One region of the Flavobacterium sp. Arc2 genome, then DNA from elsewhere that is predicted to be linked to it. Evidence: riboswitches for the same ligand, from Rfam matches in the RefSeq annotation. Region 1 holds a riboswitch; the other holds the start of a gene.
What was found. A riboswitch is a leader RNA that binds a small molecule or an ion and turns the genes downstream of it on or off. The one in region 1 is predicted to bind S-adenosylmethionine.
Positions count from the first base shown of each region.

Region 2: another riboswitch for S-adenosylmethionine. It lies ahead of QO182_RS07180 (Na+/H+ antiporter NhaC family protein); the one in region 1 lies ahead of QO182_RS02520 (homocysteine S-methyltransferase family protein).

Region 1 is NZ_JASMRH010000003.1:25,649-35,498, reverse strand. Features, by position in the region: gene cobA (uroporphyrinogen-III C-methyltransferase) at 1-627, shown strand, start outside; gene QO182_RS02530 (bifunctional precorrin-2 dehydrogenase/sirohydrochlorin ferrochelatase) at 614-1,204, shown strand; gene QO182_RS02525 (NAD(P)/FAD-dependent oxidoreductase) at 1,410-2,462, shown strand; SAM riboswitch class I at 2,556-2,676, shown strand; gene QO182_RS02520 (homocysteine S-methyltransferase family protein) at 2,927-3,976, shown strand; gene QO182_RS02515 (vitamin B12 dependent-methionine synthase activation domain-containing protein) at 4,360-7,467, shown strand; gene metF (methylenetetrahydrofolate reductase [NAD(P)H]) at 7,566-8,522, shown strand; gene QO182_RS02505 (T9SS type B sorting domain-containing protein) at 8,727-9,850, shown strand, end outside.
Region 2 is NZ_JASMRH010000008.1:62,937-72,786, reverse strand. Features, by position in the region: gene QO182_RS07190 (choice-of-anchor L domain-containing protein) at 1-3,016, opposite strand, end outside; gene QO182_RS07185 (T9SS type A sorting domain-containing protein) at 3,250-5,520, shown strand; SAM-I-IV-variant riboswitch at 5,619-5,715, shown strand; gene QO182_RS07180 (Na+/H+ antiporter NhaC family protein) at 5,775-7,097, shown strand; gene fabG (3-oxoacyl-[acyl-carrier-protein] reductase) at 7,283-8,029, shown strand; gene QO182_RS07170 (hypothetical protein) at 8,108-9,850, shown strand, end outside.

The sequences.
Region 1 (9,850 bases):
ATATTTGTTGGAAAAAGAAAAGGATGCCACGCTTACACGCAAGACCAAATCAACCAACTAATTGTAGATAATGCCTTAACTTATGGCCATGTCGTTCGTCTTAAAGGGGGGGATCCTTTTATTTTTGGTAGAGGAAGTGAAGAAATAGACTATGTAGAAAGTTTTGGAATTCCTACATTTGTTGTTCCTGGAATTTCATCGGCTATCGCCGTACCTGCTTCTCAAGGAATTTCCTTGACAAAAAGAGGTGTTTCGGAGAGTTTTTGGGTAATAACAGGGACAACTTCGGCGCGAAAACTATCAACAGATGTGGCTTTGGCGGCTCAATCATCAGCAACAGTTGTTGTTTTGATGGGGATGAGTAAGTTAGACCAGATTGTGTCTATTTTTCAAAATGAATCTAAGGGAGAAACGCCCGTAGCAATTATTCAAAACGGAACCACTCCAGAGGAAAAAATTGGAATAGGAACAATAAATTCGATTCAGCAAGTAGTTGCCGACAAGAATTTAAGTTCTCCAGCCATTATCGTAATTGGAGAAGTAGTAGCCGATAGTAAGAAAAGCAAGGGATTTTATAAAGAATTAAAATCCATTAGCAACAAACATGTAATATATGGAAAGGAATGAATTATACCCCGTATTTCTAAAACTCAACAATCTTAATGTATTGATTGTAGGAGGTGGAAATGTAGGTTTAGAAAAATTGACATTCATGCTGAAATCCAGCCCTAATGCAAATGTTGAGGTTGTTGCACCACGGTTTTTACCAGAATTAGTTGAGTTGGTCAATAAGCATGATTCGGTAAAGTTGACCATGAAGAAATTCAAGAAAAAGATGCTAAAGAAAAGGCATATGGTTATTGCTTGTACAGATGATCTTGAAGTGAATAAAAGGATTTATGATTTATGTAGAGAAAGATATTTAATTTGTAATATTGCCGATACACCGCCACTTTGTGATTATTATTTAGGCGGAATCGTAACCAAAGGGAATGTGAAAATTGCCATATCAACAAATGGTAAATCACCCACAACAGCCAAAAGATTACGAGAATTTTTTGAAGAAGTGATTCCTGAGGATATTAATAAAATGGTAGAAAATCTCAATGAATATCGCAAAACCTTAAAAGGTGATTTCGAAGAGAAAGTACAAAAGATGAATGAGATCACAGCTTCGTTGAAAAATAAAGAATACAGAGAATAGAGCAAAGAAATTAGAGAAGAGAATAAAGAAAATAGAACATAGTGTTCGAATGATATTTATCATTTATTTTTGAGCGAATCATTCGTTCCTTTGTGAACAAAATAATAAGTAAGAACAAGTATAACAAAAGAAACTCTTCCCAGTCTCCCCCTCCTGATAGCTATCGGGATTGGAGGGGGCTGTGGGAGGAATAAAAGTATTGAACATGATTGAAACAGATATCCTAATAATAGGAGCCGGACCAACTGGTTTATTTGCCGTTTTTGAAGCAGGATTATTAAAATTAAAATGCCATATATTAGATGCTTTGCCACAAGCAGGTGGGCAGCTATCTGAATTATATCCTAAAAAACCTATCTACGATATTCCAGGATTTCCTGAAGTACTAGCGGGAGATTTAGTAAATAATTTAATGGAACAAATCAAACAATTTGAGCCAGGATTTACCTTAGGAGAGCGTGCTGAAACAATCGTAAAACAAGAAGACGGAAGCTTTATTGTAACTTCAAACGAAGGGACTGAGTTTCATGCTAAAGTAGTTGCTATTGCAGGTGGTTTAGGAAGTTTTGAACCTAGAAAACCACTTATCGACGGAATCGCTTTCTATGAAAATAAAGGAATTAAATACTTTATCAAAGATCCAGAAGAGTTTAGAGATAAAAGAGTTGTGATTGCAGGTGGAGGAGATTCAGCGCTTGACTGGAGTATTTTCCTGACAGATGTAGCATCAGAGGTGACATTGATTCACCGTCGTAACGAATTCCGTGGCGCATTAGACTCTGTTGAAAAAGTACAGGAGCTAAAAGATTCAGGAAAAATTCGTATGATTACACCGGCTGAGGTAGTAGGATTAAATGGAGCAGAGCACATCGAGTCGATTGTTATCGATGAAAATGGAGCACAAAGAACCATTCCTACAGATTACTTTATTCCACTTTTTGGTCTTACGCCAAAATTAGGTCCTATTGGAAACTGGGGATTAGAAATAGAGAAAAATGCAATCAAAGTAAATAATGCTTTAGATTACCAAACTAATATTCCAGGTATTTTTGCTATCGGAGATGTGAATACCTATCCAGGTAAACTAAAATTAATCCTTTGTGGTTTTCACGAAGCGACATTAATGTGTCAGGCAGCTTACCAAATTATCAATCCAGGGAAACGTTATGTGTTGAAATATACTACAGTTTCAGGTGTTGACGGATTTGACGGAACTCGTAAAGAAGCTCCAAAAGCAGTGGTTAAAGCCATTGTGTAACAATTCGAATAAAAACCAATAAAAAAATATAGCGTTAATACTTGCAAGTATTAGCGCTATGTCTTTTCTTTGTAGTGTTCCTATATTTATTGACAGTTATCACGAAAGGCGGAGGGAAAGACCCGATGAAACCTTAGCAACCCTTTATCTTATAAAGAAGGTGCTACATTCTACTTTATGCTGAATATATTTCAGCATCTAAGATAGATAACACAAGAATACTTCCACAGTATTTCTCAAACCTTTTCTTGACAACATATCGATATTTTTTTTAGAGCGAATGATTGGTGCTTTTTTGCCATCATCTTTCCTGCTGTACGCTATATCTTTTTATCCTGAATTTAGTTCAGGATAAAAAGGATGCCGCTCCCATCAGGGCTAAAGAGAAACAGTAGTGAACTTTTGTAATTATTAATCAAAAGTATAGATTTAGAAAGTTTTCTAGATTTCAATTATCATACGTTATGTCAAAAGAGATTAAAGACAGTTTAGGAATTCCCCCTTCGGGGGTTAGGGGGAACATTCAAGAAGCCATTAAAAAAAACATACTCATTCTCGATGGAGCCATGGGAACTATGTTGCAACGCTACAATTTCTCCGAAGAAGATTTTCGAGGAGAGCGTTTCAAAGATTTTCCACATTCCTTAAAAGGAAACAACGATTTATTATCACTCACACAACCACAAGCTATAAAAGCGGTGCATGCTGCTTATTTTGAGGCAGGAGCTGATATTGTTGAAACCAATACTTTCTCAGGAACCACCATCGGAATGGCCGATTATCATCTAGAAGACATTGTTTATGAATTGAACTACGAATCGGCCAAAATTGCCCGTGAAGTAGCCGATGAATGGACAGCTAAAAATCCGGACAAACCTCGTTTTGTAGCTGGTTCAATAGGACCAACAAACAGAACGGCAAGTATGTCACCAGACGTAAATGACCCAGGATATAGAGCAGTAACTTTTGATGATTTGCGTATTGCGTACAAGCAACAAGTAGAAGCCTTAATTGACGGCGGAAGTGATCTATTATTGGTCGAAACTATTTTCGATACTTTAAATGCAAAAGCAGCACTTTTTGCAATCGAAGAAGTAAAAGACGAACGCAATATCGATATTCCCATCATGGTTTCAGGAACAATTACTGATGCGTCAGGAAGAACACTTTCTGGACAAACGGTAGAAGCGTTCTTGGTTTCGGTTTCACACATTCCATTGTTGAGTGTAGGATTTAATTGTGCTCTTGGAGCTGATTTGTTAAAACCATACTTACAAACATTGTCGCAAAATACTGCTTTCAATGTATCGGCACATCCTAATGCAGGATTGCCAAATGCCTTTGGAGAATATGACGAAACACCAGCCGAAATGCAATCACAAATAAAAACATATCTCGACGATAATTTGGTAAACATCATAGGTGGATGTTGCGGTACAACCCCAGAACACATCAGGTTAATTGCAGATATTGCCAAGGATTATAAGCCAAGAGTATCAACAGCAACAATGTAAAAACGTAAAGACGCGATTTGTCGCGTCTATATTATAGTCACCTACTAGCGCAAGCGTCTCGCTTGTGCCCGCAAAGAGAGTAAAACGTTCTTTAAAAAAATAAAATTAGTTGATTTTGTCATTTCGACGAAGGAGAAATCACACCAAGTGATTCAGATAATGAGATTCCTCCTTCGTCGGAAAGACAAAAATGAGAAAAAGAGTATTGTTATTAGAACAAAATCGCGTGAGGGATAGCAGTGAAAAGCCCACAGCCTGACGAAGGAAGAGCGAGGACTTGCAGCGAATAGCCCGACCCTTTTGGGGCACGCCCAGAACAATAAGAATTAAAAAGTTATACCTACATAATTTTTAAGATCGTGTAGGACAAATAAAAATATAAAATGGCACAAGCAGAAACTAGAAGAAACTTGGTATTATCGGGATTAGAACCTTTAATCATTACGCCAGATAGCGTATTTGTGAATATTGGGGAACGTACCAATGTTACGGGTTCTAGAAAATTCTTGAGATTAATCAAGGAAGAAAAATACGAAGAGGCACTGAGCATCGCAAAGGAGCAAGTGGAAGGTGGCGCACAAATCATCGATATTAATATGGATGAAGGAATGCTGGATGGCGAATATGCCATGACGAAATTCCTGAATTTAATTGCTGCTGAACCAGATATTTCGCGTGTGCCTATCATGATTGATAGCTCAAAATGGGATATTATAGAGGCAGGACTTAAAGTTGTGCAAGGAAAAAGTGTCGTAAACTCAATTTCGTTAAAAGAAGGAGAAGAGCAATTTATTCATCATGCCAAATTGATTAAACGTTACGGTGCCGCTGCAATTATCATGGCTTTTGATGAAACAGGACAGGCTGATAATTACGATCGTCGAGTTGAAATTTGCCAGCGCTCGTATGATATTTTGGTAAATAAAGTTGGTTTTCCTCCACAGGATATTATTTTCGATTTAAATATATTTCCAGTTGCGACTGGGATGGAAGAACATCGCTTGAATGCTTTGGATTTCTTTAGAGGAACAAAATGGGTTCGTGAAAATTTATCTCATGCACATATTAGTGGCGGAGTAAGTAATGTTTCATTCTCATTTAGAGGAAATGATACGGTTAGGGAAGCGATGCACTCCGTTTTCTTGTATCATGCAATTCAAAACGGAATGACGATGGGAATCGTAAATCCAGAGATGTTGACCATTTATGATGATATCCCAAAAGATTTATTGGAACGCGTTGAGGATGTAATTCTAAATAGAAGAGACGATGCTACTGAAAGACTATTGGATTTTGCTGAAAATGTAAAAGGAGATGTAAAGAGTAATGAAAAGGCAATTCAGGAATGGCGCTCGGGAACTATTCAGGAACGATTGACGCATTCATTGGTAAAGGGAGTGGATGAATTTATTCTTTTAGATATTGAAGAAGCCCGACTGGCGGCTGCAAAACCGATCGAAGTTATCGAAATTAATTTGATGACGGGAATGAATGTGGTTGGGGATTTATTTGGATCAGGAAAAATGTTTTTACCACAAGTGGTGAAATCAGCACGTGTGATGAAGAAAGCTGTGGCTTACCTTTTGCCTTTTATAGAAGAGAGTAAACAGGCTGGTGACAAACAAGGGAATGGTAAAATCTTGATGGCAACGGTAAAAGGAGATGTACATGATATAGGTAAAAATATTGTTTCCGTAGTGTTAGCTTGTAATAACTATGAGATTGTAGATTTAGGGGTTATGGTTGCTCCAGAGAAAATAATAGCAGCAGCAATAGAACACAACGTTGATATTATAGGATTGAGCGGATTAATCACGCCGTCGCTAGATGAGATGGTGTTTCTAGCGAAAGAATTGGATAAAAGAGGAATGAAAATTCCGGTGATGATCGGTGGAGCAACGACATCGCGTGCGCATACTGCCGTGAAAATCGCACCTCAATATAGAGAAACAGTAATTCATGTTAATGATGCTTCGAGAGCCGTAACGGTTGCTGGAAGTTTGTTGAACAAGGATAAAAAATTATATGCGAGTGATATAAGAGCAGAATATGATGCGTTTCGAGAAACTTTTTTGAACCGTTCGCGCGACAAAAATTTCTTGACTATTGAACAAGCTCGTAAAAATAAATTGCAATTGGATTGGGAGAATTTTACTCCTGTGAAACCAAATGTATTGGGTGAACAAGTCATCGAAGTAGAATTAGACGTATTGGTTCCTTACATTGACTGGACGCCATTTTTTAGAACTTGGGAATTGTTTGGAAAATATCCAGCGATTTTGACAGATGAAGTAGTGGGAGAGCAAGCGACTTCGGTTTTTGCAGATGCACAAGAAATGTTAACCGTTATTTTGAAAGAAAAGAAACTAACAGCTAAAGGAATCTACGGAATTTTCCCTGCGAATCAAATTAACGATGATGATATTGAGTTGTACGAAGCCCCCCCCGCCCCCGAAGGGGGAGCTACTCATATTGAGGAAAAGCAAACATGGGAAACAGCAAGTCCAGCTTTGTACGATGTTTTGAAAGAACGCGCCAAAGAAATGAGAAACAGACCAACAGAGGCAGAGAAAATGCTTTGGAATGTTTTATCAAACAAAGGAATTGAGGACTTAAAATTCAGAAGACAACATATAATTGGGGAGTACATAGTTGATTTTGTGTGTTTAGAGAAAAAGTTAGTTATTGAAGTTGATGGTGGAGTCCATGATACTATTGAACAAAAAGAGCACGATCAATATAGAACAGATTGGTTGATATCAAAAGGTTTTAAAGTTGTAAGATATACGAACAAACAAGTTTTGACTGATATTAATAATACTATAGAAAGTGTTAGAAAAGAATTGAAGACAAACTTGGAGGTTCCCCCTTCGGGGGTTAGGGGGCTCTTCTTGACGCTGCGTCAGCAATCTCAAAAAACGAAAGGAGCACCAAATATTGCGTTGTCTGATTTTATTGCTCCAAAAGACAATGGAAAGGTGGATTATATGGGGGCATTTTGTGTCACCACTGGTTTTGGTGTGGATGAATGGGCAGCTGAATTCGAAAAAGATTTAGACGATTATAATTCGATTATGGTTAAAGCTTTAGCCGACCGTTTTGCAGAAGCTTTCGCCGAATATTTACACGAAAAAGTTCGTAAAGAAGTTTGGGGATACGCATCAGATGAGAACATAAGTACCGAAGCTATGATTGCTGAGGAGTACAAAGGAATTCGTCCTGCGCCCGGATATCCTGCTTGTCCGGACCATTTAGAAAAACCAACAATTTGGAAATTACTAAATGTCGAAAAAGAAATAGGGGTAACCTTGACAGAAAGTATGGCGATGTGGCCAGCGTCATCAGTTTCTGGATATTATTTTGGGAATCCGCAAAGTAAATATTTCGGACTTGGGAAAATAAAAGAAGACCAAGTAATCGATTACGCTAAACGTAGAAGTATTTCTACTGACATGGCAACAAAATGGCTGAGTCCGAATATAGCAGACTAGAAGAATCTTGTTTCAAGTTGAAATTTGTTTAAAGTTTAAAGTTTAAAGTTGTTCGAGAGAACCTTAAACCTTAAACCTTAAACTTCAAACTAAAAAAAATGAAAGTAACGCAGCATATAGAAGACGCAAAAGGAGAAACATTATTCTCTTTTGAAATCATTCCGCCTCAAAAAGGAAAAGGTATTCAAGAATTATACGATAATATTGATCCATTAATGGATTTCAAACCGCCATTTATTGATGTAACTACATCTCGCGAGGAGTATATTTATGTCGATAAAGGAAACGGTTTATTAGATAAAAAACTAACGAGAATGCGTCCTGGAACATTGGGTATTTGTGCTTCGATTAAGCATAAATACAATGTTGATACGGTACCTCATGTACTTTGTGGTGGATTCACTAAAGAAGAAACTGAGTATTTATTGGTTGATTGTCACTATTTAGGAATTAATAATGTGATGGCATTGCGCGGTGATGCGATGAAAGACGAACAGTCTTTTGTGGCAAAAGCAGGAGGGAATAATTTTGCAGTTGATTTAGTTCAGCAAATTTATCAATTGAATGAAGGGAAGTATTTGCATGATGTTATGCATGTAGATAACAAAGCTGATTTTTGTATTGGTGTGGCGGGATATCCAGAGAAACACTTGGAATCTCCGTCATTGATTTCCGATTTAAAAAGGCTAAAAGAAAAGGTAGATGCTGGTGCTGATTATGTGGTTACTCAAATGTTTTTTGATAATTCAAAATATTTTGAGTTTGTTGCCAAAGCACGTGAAATGGGAATCACAGTTCCTATTATTCCCGGAATCAAACCACTTGCAGTACAACGACATTTACAGATTTTGCCACAAATTTTCCGTATTGACTTACCAGAAGATTTAATTGATGCTGTTGATAAATGTAAAACAAATGGTGATGTGAAACAAGTAGGAATCGAATGGGCAATTCAACAATCACTTGAGTTAAAAGCAGCGGGAGTTCCTGTATTGCATTATTATTCTATGGGAAAATCAGAAAATATTAGACAAATAGCAAGCCAAGTTTTTTAAAGGTATTGCAAACAAAACGGACTGATTTTTTTAGTTTGTTTCAATTTATTAGGCCTCATTTGTTTAAAAGCAAATGGGGCTTTTTCATTAATGCTATTTCTCGAAAGTCGAAAAAGGCGATTCGCTGAATAGTATCGGGGTTTCGCTGAGTTTTTTACAAAAACAGTAGTCAAAAATGTATTATTACTCTAAAATTAATACGTTTTGAAACAGAGACTCCTTTTTATAGTTATAATTACACTTTTTTTGACCTCTCATTTGCGCGCACAATTGTGTACTGGTAGTTTAGGTGATCCAGTTGTAAATATCGATTTTGGATCAGGAACGGGACGCGGCGGTGCGTTGGGATCTGCGATTACAGCCTATACCTATTCTGCTTCAGGAAAATTAGATGAGGGTTACTACACTATCGTCAATACAACCACCGGATTAAGAGATACAGCTTGGCATATTATTACAGATCATACTGGCAATACCAACGGATATATGATGGTGGTTAATGCCTCTACCTTGGCTACAGCCGGAATTTTTTATACCAAAACGGTGACTAATTTATGTCCTGGTACAACTTATGAATTCTCAGCCTGGTTAATGAATGTGATGACGTTTACTTCTCCTAACCCCAATGTTACTTTTACCGTTAGTACAACATCAGGAACGGTACTTGTAACCTATAACACGGGATCGCTCGCTGTAACCTCTTCAAGTACTTGGAAACAGTCTGGATTCTATTTTACGACGGGAACTGATTCCGAAGTAGTAATTACAATGCTAAACAATGCAGTTGGTGCAGCACCAGGAAATGATTTGGCTTTAGACGATATTACATTTAGAGCTTGTGGTCCAATAGTTTCGGCTATGGTGCAAAACAACAACAGTACAGATCTAACTGTCTGCGATAATGATGTTGCGACATACACACTAATTGGTAATGTTGGAACATCGGTATATTCGGATCCAGCTTATCAATGGCAAGTAAGTCCAGATAACGGAACAACATGGACAGACGTAACTGCTGCAACTTCCTTGACTTATAATGCGGTTTTTAACAGTGCGGGCACTTATTTATATAGAATGACTACTGCTCAACGAACAAATATTTCATCAGCCTCCTGTAGAGTAAGCTCAAATACAGTGACTGTCACTGTTGCCGCAAGTCCGTTGAATCCTTCAATTACTACATTACAACCAAGTTGCGCACTGCCAACAGGAACAATAACTGTAGATAGTTCAAGGAATACCACTTATAGTATCGATGGAACAAATTATCAATCGAGTGCCGTATTTTCTGGGCTGGCAGGGGGAGATTATTCGGTAACTGCAAAAGG
Region 2 (9,850 bases), on a different contig from region 1:
TTGCTTCAACGACTGTTGAACTGCAATTCGTAGATTGATTTGTAGCCACAACAGAATAGATTCCTTTTTGGGTAGCTTCATATGTGCTTTGCGTTGCATTAAATATTGTAATCCCATTTAAAAACCATTCAAAATTATGAGTTGCATTATTGAGTTTGGTATCTAAAAGATAAGACTGGATTACGGCATTTGAGTTTTTATCGACGCATATTTTACCATCTCTCACAAGCGGAATTGGTTTTGGAAATACTGAAATTGTCAGTTTAGTTTCATTAGCACATTCTCCTGCATTTGGAGAAAATGTATATTCAGCAGTTGTACTATTGTTTAGAGCAGGCGACCAAGTTCCAGAAATGTTGTTGTTTGATTGTAATGGAAGTGCAACAAGTGTTTCACCTGAACAGATAGCAGCAACTGCTGTAAATATTGGAGTTGTTTTTTGATTTACAACAATCGTTAATTTGGCCGTATTAGTACATTGTTCTGCATTTGGAGTAAATGTATATTCAGTAGTTGTGGTGTTGTTTAATGCAGGCGACCAAGTTCCAGAAATGTTGTTGTTTGATTGTAATGGAATTGCAGCAAGTGCTTCGCCAGAACAGATAGCAGCAACTGCTGTAAATGTTGGCGTTGTTTTTTGATTTACGGTAATCGTTAATTGGGTTGGGGTCGCACATTCTCCGGTGTTTGGGGTAAATGTATATTCTGTTGTTGTAGTATTGTTTAAAGCAGGCGACCAAGTTCCAGAAATGTTGTTGTTTGATTGTAATGGAAGTGCAACAAGTGTTTCGCCTGAACAGATAGCAGCAACGGCTGTAAATGTCGGAGTTGTTTTTTGATTTACGGTTATCGTTAATTTGGCAGTAGTAGCACATTCTCCGGTGTTTGGGGTAAATGTATATTCTGTTGTTGTAGTATTGTTTAAAGCAGGCGACCAAGTTCCAGAAATGTTGTTGTTTGATTGTAATGGAAGTGCAACAAGTGTTTCGCCTGAACAGATAGCAGCAACGGCTGTAAATGTCGGAGTTGTTTTTTGATTTACGGTTATCGTTAATTTGGCAGTAGTAGCACATTGTCCCGCATTTGGAGTAAATGTATATTCAGTAGAAGCAGTATTATTTAAAGCAGGCGACCAAGTTCCATTGATATTGTTGTTTGATTGTAATGGAAGTGCAACAAGTGTTTCGCCTTCACAAATAGGATCAACGGCTGTAAATGTAGGAGTTGTCTTTTGATTTACGGTTATCGTTAATTTGGCTGAGTTTGCACATTGTCCCGCGTTTGGTGTAAATGTATATTCTGTTGTTATAGAATTGTTTAAAGCAGGAGACCACGTTCCTGTAATGCTGTTATTGGATTGTAATGGAAGTGCAGCAAGCGTTCCTCCGGCGCAAATAGGAGCAACAGCTGTAAATGTTGGAATCGTTCCTGGATTTACAGTAATGAATCCATTTAAAGTTGCATTTGGAGAACATCCTCCTGATGTAGTTATTGTATAATTATAGGTTCCCGAAACGGTTGGCGTACCATCAATTTTAAATTGAGTTCCAACTAAACTTGTCGTTACGCCATTAGGCAAACTTCCAGAAGTTATAGATGCAGTGGTTGCTCCACCACCAATTGTGTAAACAACATTCGAAATAACTTCGTTCTCACATATTTGCTGAGAACTAGGACCTTGAGTGAGACTTAATGTTGGACTAACTAAGCAACTATCAAGTGCACAGGTTATTGAATTGGGGCCAAAACATTCTGCTGGTGTTCCAATTGGAGTTACTGTTATTACAACAGTTTCACCCGGAGGAATATTTGGAACAGTATAGGAATAGATTTTACCAACGAATCCAACGTCAACAGCTGTACTACTTCCTATTTTATACACAACAGAAAACTCCGCGTCTCCTAAAGCGAGCCAATCAAAAGTGATAGAATTAGAAGTTTTTGTTCCACAATAAAGATAGGGAGCTGCAAGCATACTGAACTGAATTTCTATCTCATCATTTACAGGGCAAGTCGCCCCAAAAGGAAAAGCCTGAACGGAATACAAACCCGATTTATCTATGGTGATTTGTGGTCCAATCTCTCCTGGAATTATAGTTCCATTATAACGCCATTCATGAATTTCACTGGCACTTAATCCCGAATTTAATACATGGTTTGAGGCACTGCATATCTTCAAGTCAGGTCCTAAATTAATTGACGGGGAACTAAAACTGGCACCTTCTATAAATACAGCCGAATCATAATAATTATCAGCACCAGCATTACCTATCGCTAACTTAATATGATAGGTTTGGCCGCAAACAACATCAGCATTGGCCGATAAGACTTTAGTAAATCCGTCATATTGAATAGTAGTTCCCGCTGTGTTATCAACGTAATATTCACAATATTCACAAGGTCCCACATTTGATTTTCCGTTGTTTAAATTATTAATAGAAACAGGTAGAGTTGTAGTAGGGATTAATGCAATATTTTTAGAACTACCTGAAAAAGGACCTGTAATTCCCGGTCCACTCAAGAAAAAACCAAAATTATCATTATAGGTATCATTTACATATTCAGGATATTCCTCTGAGGCAAAAACAAAATTAAAACTCAATTTATTTCCTGTAGGTATAAAGTCAAATTCAAGAATGGCTACATTCTGAATTGTTTGATTATTGGATAAAATAGATAAGTCAGGATCTCCTATAAATGGATTTGTAGTTTCTAAAGTTCCAGATGGATTATCATTTACACCTTTTGCAATTATAGCATTTCCAGTGCTTAAAATAATTCCGGTATTTAAGCCGATGTTTGTTGTCAGCCCATTAGAGAAAAGGCCTACTTGATCACTAACTAAATCTGCATTGGCGGCAGTACCATTAAATTTAATATTGGAAACGTTAATTCCTTGTCCTACGACTACGTTTTGCACTAATTGTTTAGGCGTTTGAGACGTATTATCGACCACTAATTGCGCATTAGCAACTATACTAAAAAGAATATAAAATAAGAAAAATATTTTTTTCATTTACAAATTTGGGAAATTGACTTTTCTCTTTCTTATTTTAAATAAAAGGGATAATGCTAAATTGACTACTGACAAATATACTTAAGAAGAATGTAATCCTTTTCTCTTTTTTACAAAATGTTACTATAATCCTGTTCTTTTTTCTATAGAAATCTGTTGTGAGTTATTCATTTTATGGACATTATTTTTTGTAGTACAAATTTTGTTATATTTACTTGCTTTAAAAATTATATATGAGAAAATTCTACTTTTTATTACTTGCTCTTTTTATATTTTCTGGAGTTAATGCTCAAATAATTAATTTTCCTGATGCTAATTTTAAAACTAAATTACTGTCAACAAACATAGGGAATAATGATGCTATAGGTTTATATGGGAATAGTATAAAAATAGACTCTAATAACAATGGTGAAATAGAAGTAAGTGAAGCATTAGAGGTTTACCAATTGTATGTAAGTGAATCAAATATATCTGACTTAACGGGGATAAATAATTTTTCAAACTTAAGAGCGTTATCTGTGATAGGAAATAATTTAAGCACTTTAGATTTGTCAGGATTAAAAAACTTAGAGCAATTACAATGTCAAAGAAATTCCTTGACAAGTTTAAATATTGATAACTTAAATAAGTTGAATATTCTTTATTGTAATGAAAACAAACTGACTACACTCGATTTTTCCAGTAATAAAGGACTAGTTAGTCTCTATTGTTCAGACAATCAACTTACAGATTTAAAGGTGTCAGGATGCCCTAATTTACATGAAATTATTTGTGAAAATAATCTATTGACTATGTTAGATTTAAGTAATTTAAATAAGTTAACATCAGTATTATTAAATAATAATTTATTAGAGCAGATAACTTTTAAAGGATGTAGTAATTTACAGTCTGTTACTTGCAGAAATAATAAATTTTTAAGTCTTGATTTATCAGAATGCAACCAAATCTATTTGGATTGTCAAAACAACAATTTGGTTAATTTAAATTTAAAAAATGGTTTGCCCTTAATTGATTTATTATTACAGAATAATCCTAATTTAACCTTTATTTGTACTGATGATTTTAATGTTAATAACGCAAAGTTTATTCTGACTTTACAGGGTATTACGAATTGTGAAATAAACTCCTATTGTTCATTTTCTCCAGGAGGTAATTTCTACACCATTCGAGGAAAGGCTATTTTAGATACAAATGGAAATGGTTGTGACTCATCAGATATAAGTTATTCTAATTTAAATTTTTCTATTACTAATGGTGTGAATAAGGGGAATTTAATCTCCAATAATTCGGGGAACTATAGTCTTCCTGTTGGAGAAGGAATGCATACTATTACTCCAATTTTAGAAAATCCAAATTATTTTAGTGTTTCACCTAGTTCAATCGATGCGAGTTTTCCATCGCAAAATAGTCCATTCACTCAAGATTTTTGTGTTACTCCAAATGGTGTTCATCCCGATTTAGAAGTAACTTTATTACCAATAATTCCAGCTAGGCCAGGATTTGACGCTACTTATAAAATCATATATAAAAACAAAGGAACTACTATACAATCAGGTGCAGTAAGTCTAAGTTTTAATGATGCCGTTTTAGATTATATATCAGCAAATCCAGCTGTAAATAGTCAAGTGACAGACAGACTTAGTTGGGATTATATCAATTTACAACCATTTGAAACGCGTGAGATTGCAGTTACCTTGAATGTGAATTCGCCAATGGAAACTCCTGCTGTAAATATTGGAGACCGTTTGAGTTTTAACGCAGTAATTAATCCTATAACAGGAGATGAAAAACCTATTGATAATTCGTTTGCTTTACGCCAAAGTGTTGTTGGTTCTTATGACCCAAATGATAAAACCTGCTTAGAAGGAAATGTCATTACTCCAAGTTTGATTGGGGAATATGTACATTATATGATTCGGTTTGAAAATACAGGAACTTATCGCGCTCAAAATATTGTAGTAAAAGATCTAATCGATTTAACCAAATTTAATATTTCAAGCTTGGTTCCAACGAAAGGAAGTCATGAATTTGTAAGCAAAATTTCTGAGGAAAACAAGGTGGAATTTATATTCGAAAACATCAATTTGCCTTTTGATGATGCTAATAATGATGGTTATATAGCTTTTAAGATTAAAACATTACCAACATTAGTAGTTGGCGATACATTCCAAAATGAAGCTAATATTTATTTTGATTATAACTTTCCAATTCTGACAAACAAAGCGACATCTACCTTTAAAACCTTAGCAACTTCAGATTTTGAATTTTCAAATTACTTTAGTGTGTTTCCAAATCCAGTAAATGAGATTCTAAATATTAATTATAAAAATTCGATAGAAGTACAATCAATAGCAATTTATGATATTCTTGGACAAATGGTCATTGCTGTTCCGAATGCGACTTCAGTAACAAAGGTTGATGTTTCTAAACTGGCTTCCGGAAAGTATTTCTTGAAAATGAATACAGATAAAGGAAGTTCGAATATGAAATTTATAAAAAACTAAATTAGTTATAAAAAAGCTTTACTTCGGTAAGGCTTTTTTTTGTAAAATATTTTTTCTGGTCGAAGGTGACGATTTCAAAAAATAATAATTACTTTTGCAGCCGTTATCACGAATCTCAAAAAGAGATAGCAACCTGCAACAACGAGCAAGGTGCTAAAACGATAAGCCAAATCCTTTGGAAAAAATGTTGTTTTACATTCCCATTTTTTTAGCTATTGTTTTTCGTCATATTTATATCATTATAAAACTGATTTATGACTCATTTATTGAAAAAAAAAGGAAATGCATTTGCTCTAATTCCCTTATTAATTTTTATTTTTATTTTTTTAGGAGCCGGTATATGGCTTGATGATTTCTATGCTTTACCTGCGCCAATTGCTGTTGTGATAGGAATTATTTCTGCTTTTTTACTATTCAAAAGTTCGTCTGATGAGAAAGTAGCCACTTTGATTGCTGGTTGTGGAGAGAGTAAAATTATGACCATGTGTCTCATTTATCTTCTCGCGGGAGCATTTGCTGTTGTTAGTAAAGCAACGGGAGGTGTGGATGCAGTTGTAAGCCTTGGAATTAATACAATTGATGTCGCTTATTTTCCGTTAGGGATCTTTTTAATAGCGGCCTTTTTATCAACAGCTACTGGAACTTCTGTAGGTGCTATTGTAGCTATTGGACCTATAGCTGTTAGTCTGGCTAATTCAAGTGGAGCTTCATTACAATTGATTGCTGGCGCTTTGTTAGGTGGTTCGATGCTTGGAGATAATCTATCGATGATTTCAGATACTACAATTGCTGCTACGCAATCATTAGGATGTAAACTGAAAGATAAATTCAAAATAAATTTATTCATTGCTTTTCCCGCAGCCATTATAACCGTTCTAGTTTTCTTTTATTTGGGACTGAACTCTGATATTACTGCAGTGGCGATTCCTAAGACCAATTTTGAATGGATAACTATTGTTCCTTACGTTCTAGTAATTGTATTAGCATTAGTTGGCATAAACGTTTTTTCAACACTGATTATTGGAACTTTATTAGCTGGATTGATTGGGTATTTTGGAAATCATTTTACGTTGATGGAATTTGCCCAAAAGATATATGAGGGCTTCACTAGTATGACTGAAATATTTTTATTGTCTATGCTTACTGGTGGTTTAGCAGCAATGGTTGATAAAGCTGGAGGAATTGCTTATTTATTGTACCAAATCAAAAAGCGCATTAAAAGTAAAAAATCGGCGCAGGCTGGAATTGGTGCTTTGGTAGGTTTTACGAATGTGGCTATTGCCAATAATACAGTTTCCATTGTTATAACAGGTGGAATTGCTAAGGAAATTAGTGATGAATACGATTTGAGTCCCAAGAAAACAGCAGCAATTCTTGATATATTTTCTTGTGTAGTGCAAGGGATCTTGCCTTATGGGGCACAAGTATTGCTGATTTTAAGTTTTGCAAATGGCAAACTTGATTTTATGGATTTACTAACAAATGCTTGGTATCATTTATTTTTGTTTATTTTTACTTTGGTTGCGATTTATAGCTCTTTTTGGGACAAATTGGTAAAACGATTTCTGGATCTTTAAAATCGGTTCGATTTCGAATGTTATTGATTTTTAAATTTTTTTAAAAAAGGAATTATTCTATATTTGACAACTGTAAGATAGCCCTGATAGTAGTGGAAATCCTTTTATGAAAGCGCTAGCGGTCATAAAAGATTGAAGCGGATAGCAGGAATAGCTACAAATAAAAATTAAAATAATTTTTGAATATGAAATTACTAGAAGGAAAAGTGGCCATTATAACAGGCGCGAGTCGCGGAATTGGAAAAGGAATTGCAGAAGTTTTTGCAAAACATGGAGCAAATGTTGCTTTTACATACAGTTCATCTGTGGAATCGGCTTTAGCATTAGAAAATGAATTGAACGCTCTTGGAATAAAAGCAAAAGGATACCAATCAAATGCAGCTGATTTTAATGAAGCACAAGCTATGGTTGATGCTGTAATTGCTGAATTTGGAACTGTTGATATTTTGATTAATAATGCTGGAATTACTAAAGACAACTTGCTAATGCGTATGTCTGAAGAGGATTTTGACAAAGTTATTGATGTGAACTTGAAATCAGTTTTCAATATGACCAAAGCAATTCAAAGAACTTTCTTGAAAAAACGCGCCGGATCAATTATCAATATGAGTAGTGTAGTAGGAGTGAAGGGTAATGCGGGCCAAACGAATTATGCCGCTTCAAAAGCAGGTGTTATTGGATTTACAAAATCGGTTGCACTTGAATTAGGTTCGCGTAACATTCGCTGTAATGCTATTGCTCCAGGATTTATTGAAACTGAAATGACAGCAAAATTAAATGATGATGTCGTTCAAGCATGGAGAGACGGGATTCCGTTGAAACGCGGAGGAACTACTGAGGATGTTGCTAATGCTTGCCTTTTCTTAGCGTCTGACATGAGTGCGTATATCACTGGTCAAGTCTTAAATGTTGATGGAGGAATGCTAACATAAGAAATTATAAATTTTAGATGATGAATTTTAAAATACTGAATTCTTTCCATTTAAAATTCATCATTTAAAATAAATAGAATGACAACAAACACGGTCCTACTAATTCTACTATCAATAGTAATTGCCGGTGGTTTATCATTTTACCAATATTTTTATAAAGCCAAAAGCAAATCAAAACTAAATTTGTTTTTGGCTTTATTGCGTTTTCTATCCTTGTTCGGGATTCTATTATTGTTGATTAATCCCATAATCACCAGAAATACGCTGGAGATTATCAAACCGCCTTTGGCAGTTGTTGTAGATAATTCAAGTTCGATAACGGCCTTAAACGCTAACAAAAAAGCTTTAGAAATATATGCTTTAATAACAGCAAACTCAGCCTTAAATGAAAAGTTTAATTTGCAGTCGTATCGATTTGACACGGCATTTGAACCCTCAGAAAAATTTGACTTTAAAGGGACACAAACTAATCTAGGCGGAATTTCAAAAGAGTTAAGAAGTACTAATAGAAATAGTATATTCCCAACAATTCTCTTAACAGACGGAAATCAGACTTCAGGTAATGATTATGTTTATAGTTTTGATGCTGCCAATAAAGTTTTTCCAATAATTTTGGGAGATACAACCAAGGTAATCGACTTAAAGATTAGCCAAATCAATGTCAATAAATATGCATTCTACAAAAATAAATTTCCTGTAGAAGTTTTCCTGAACTATTCTAGAGACAAAAATGTGTCTGCAGATTTTATGATTTCACAAGGGAATTCAGTTGTTACAAAACAAAGTGTTTCCTTTTCATCCTCTAAAAGAACTGCCATTTTAAATGTTCTTTTACCGGCAAATAAAATAGGTTCGCAAACTTTTAAAGCAACATTATCCAGTCTTGAAAAAGAGAAAAACACTTATAATAATTCAAAAAACTTTGCGGTAGAAGTAATTGATCAGAAAACAAATATTGCACTTATAACGGCAATAAATCATCCGGATGTAGGTGCTTTAAAACGCAGTATTGAATTTAATGCACAACGCAAAGTAACCGTTATTAAACCTAACGCTGTCAATTCATTAAAAGATTACAATGTTCTGGTTTTATATCAACCGACGATAGCCTTTAAGTCTATCTTTGAAGATAATAAAAAGGCAGGAATATCTACTTTTATTATTACCGGAACAAGTACTGATTTCTCCTTTTTAAATAAGGAGCAAAGTAGTTTAGCATTTAAAATGAGTAATCAAAAAGAGAATTATTTAGCGAGTTTTAATCCCCAATTTAATTTATTTGCCACAGATAATATTGGTTTCGAAAATTTTCCTCCATTAGAAAATGCCTTTGGAGGTATTACCGTTAAGGGCAACGCTTCTGTTTTACTTTCTTCTAAAATTAGAACTATAGATACAAATTCCCCATTATTAGTATATGCCGAAAATCAAGGAAATCGTAGCGCATTTCTATTGGGTGAAAATATCTGGAAATGGAGATTGCAAAGTCATGTTGACACTCAGTCCTTTGCTAAATTTGATGTTTTTATAGATAAAACAATTCAGTATCTAGCCTCTAGTAGTTCTAAAAAAGCATTAGTGGTTAATCATGAAAGTTTTTATAACTCAGGTGACGCTATCGAAATAACGGCTCAATATTTCAATAAAAACTATGAATTTGACGATAAAGCGCGTTTGACAATTATTGTAACAAATACAGCAACAAAACAAACTAAGAACTACGATTTATTGAAAGGAAACGCATTTTACAAAGTAAATTTAGACGGACTTGCAGCGGGAACTTATAATTTCTCTGTAAAAGAACTGAATTCAAATACAAGT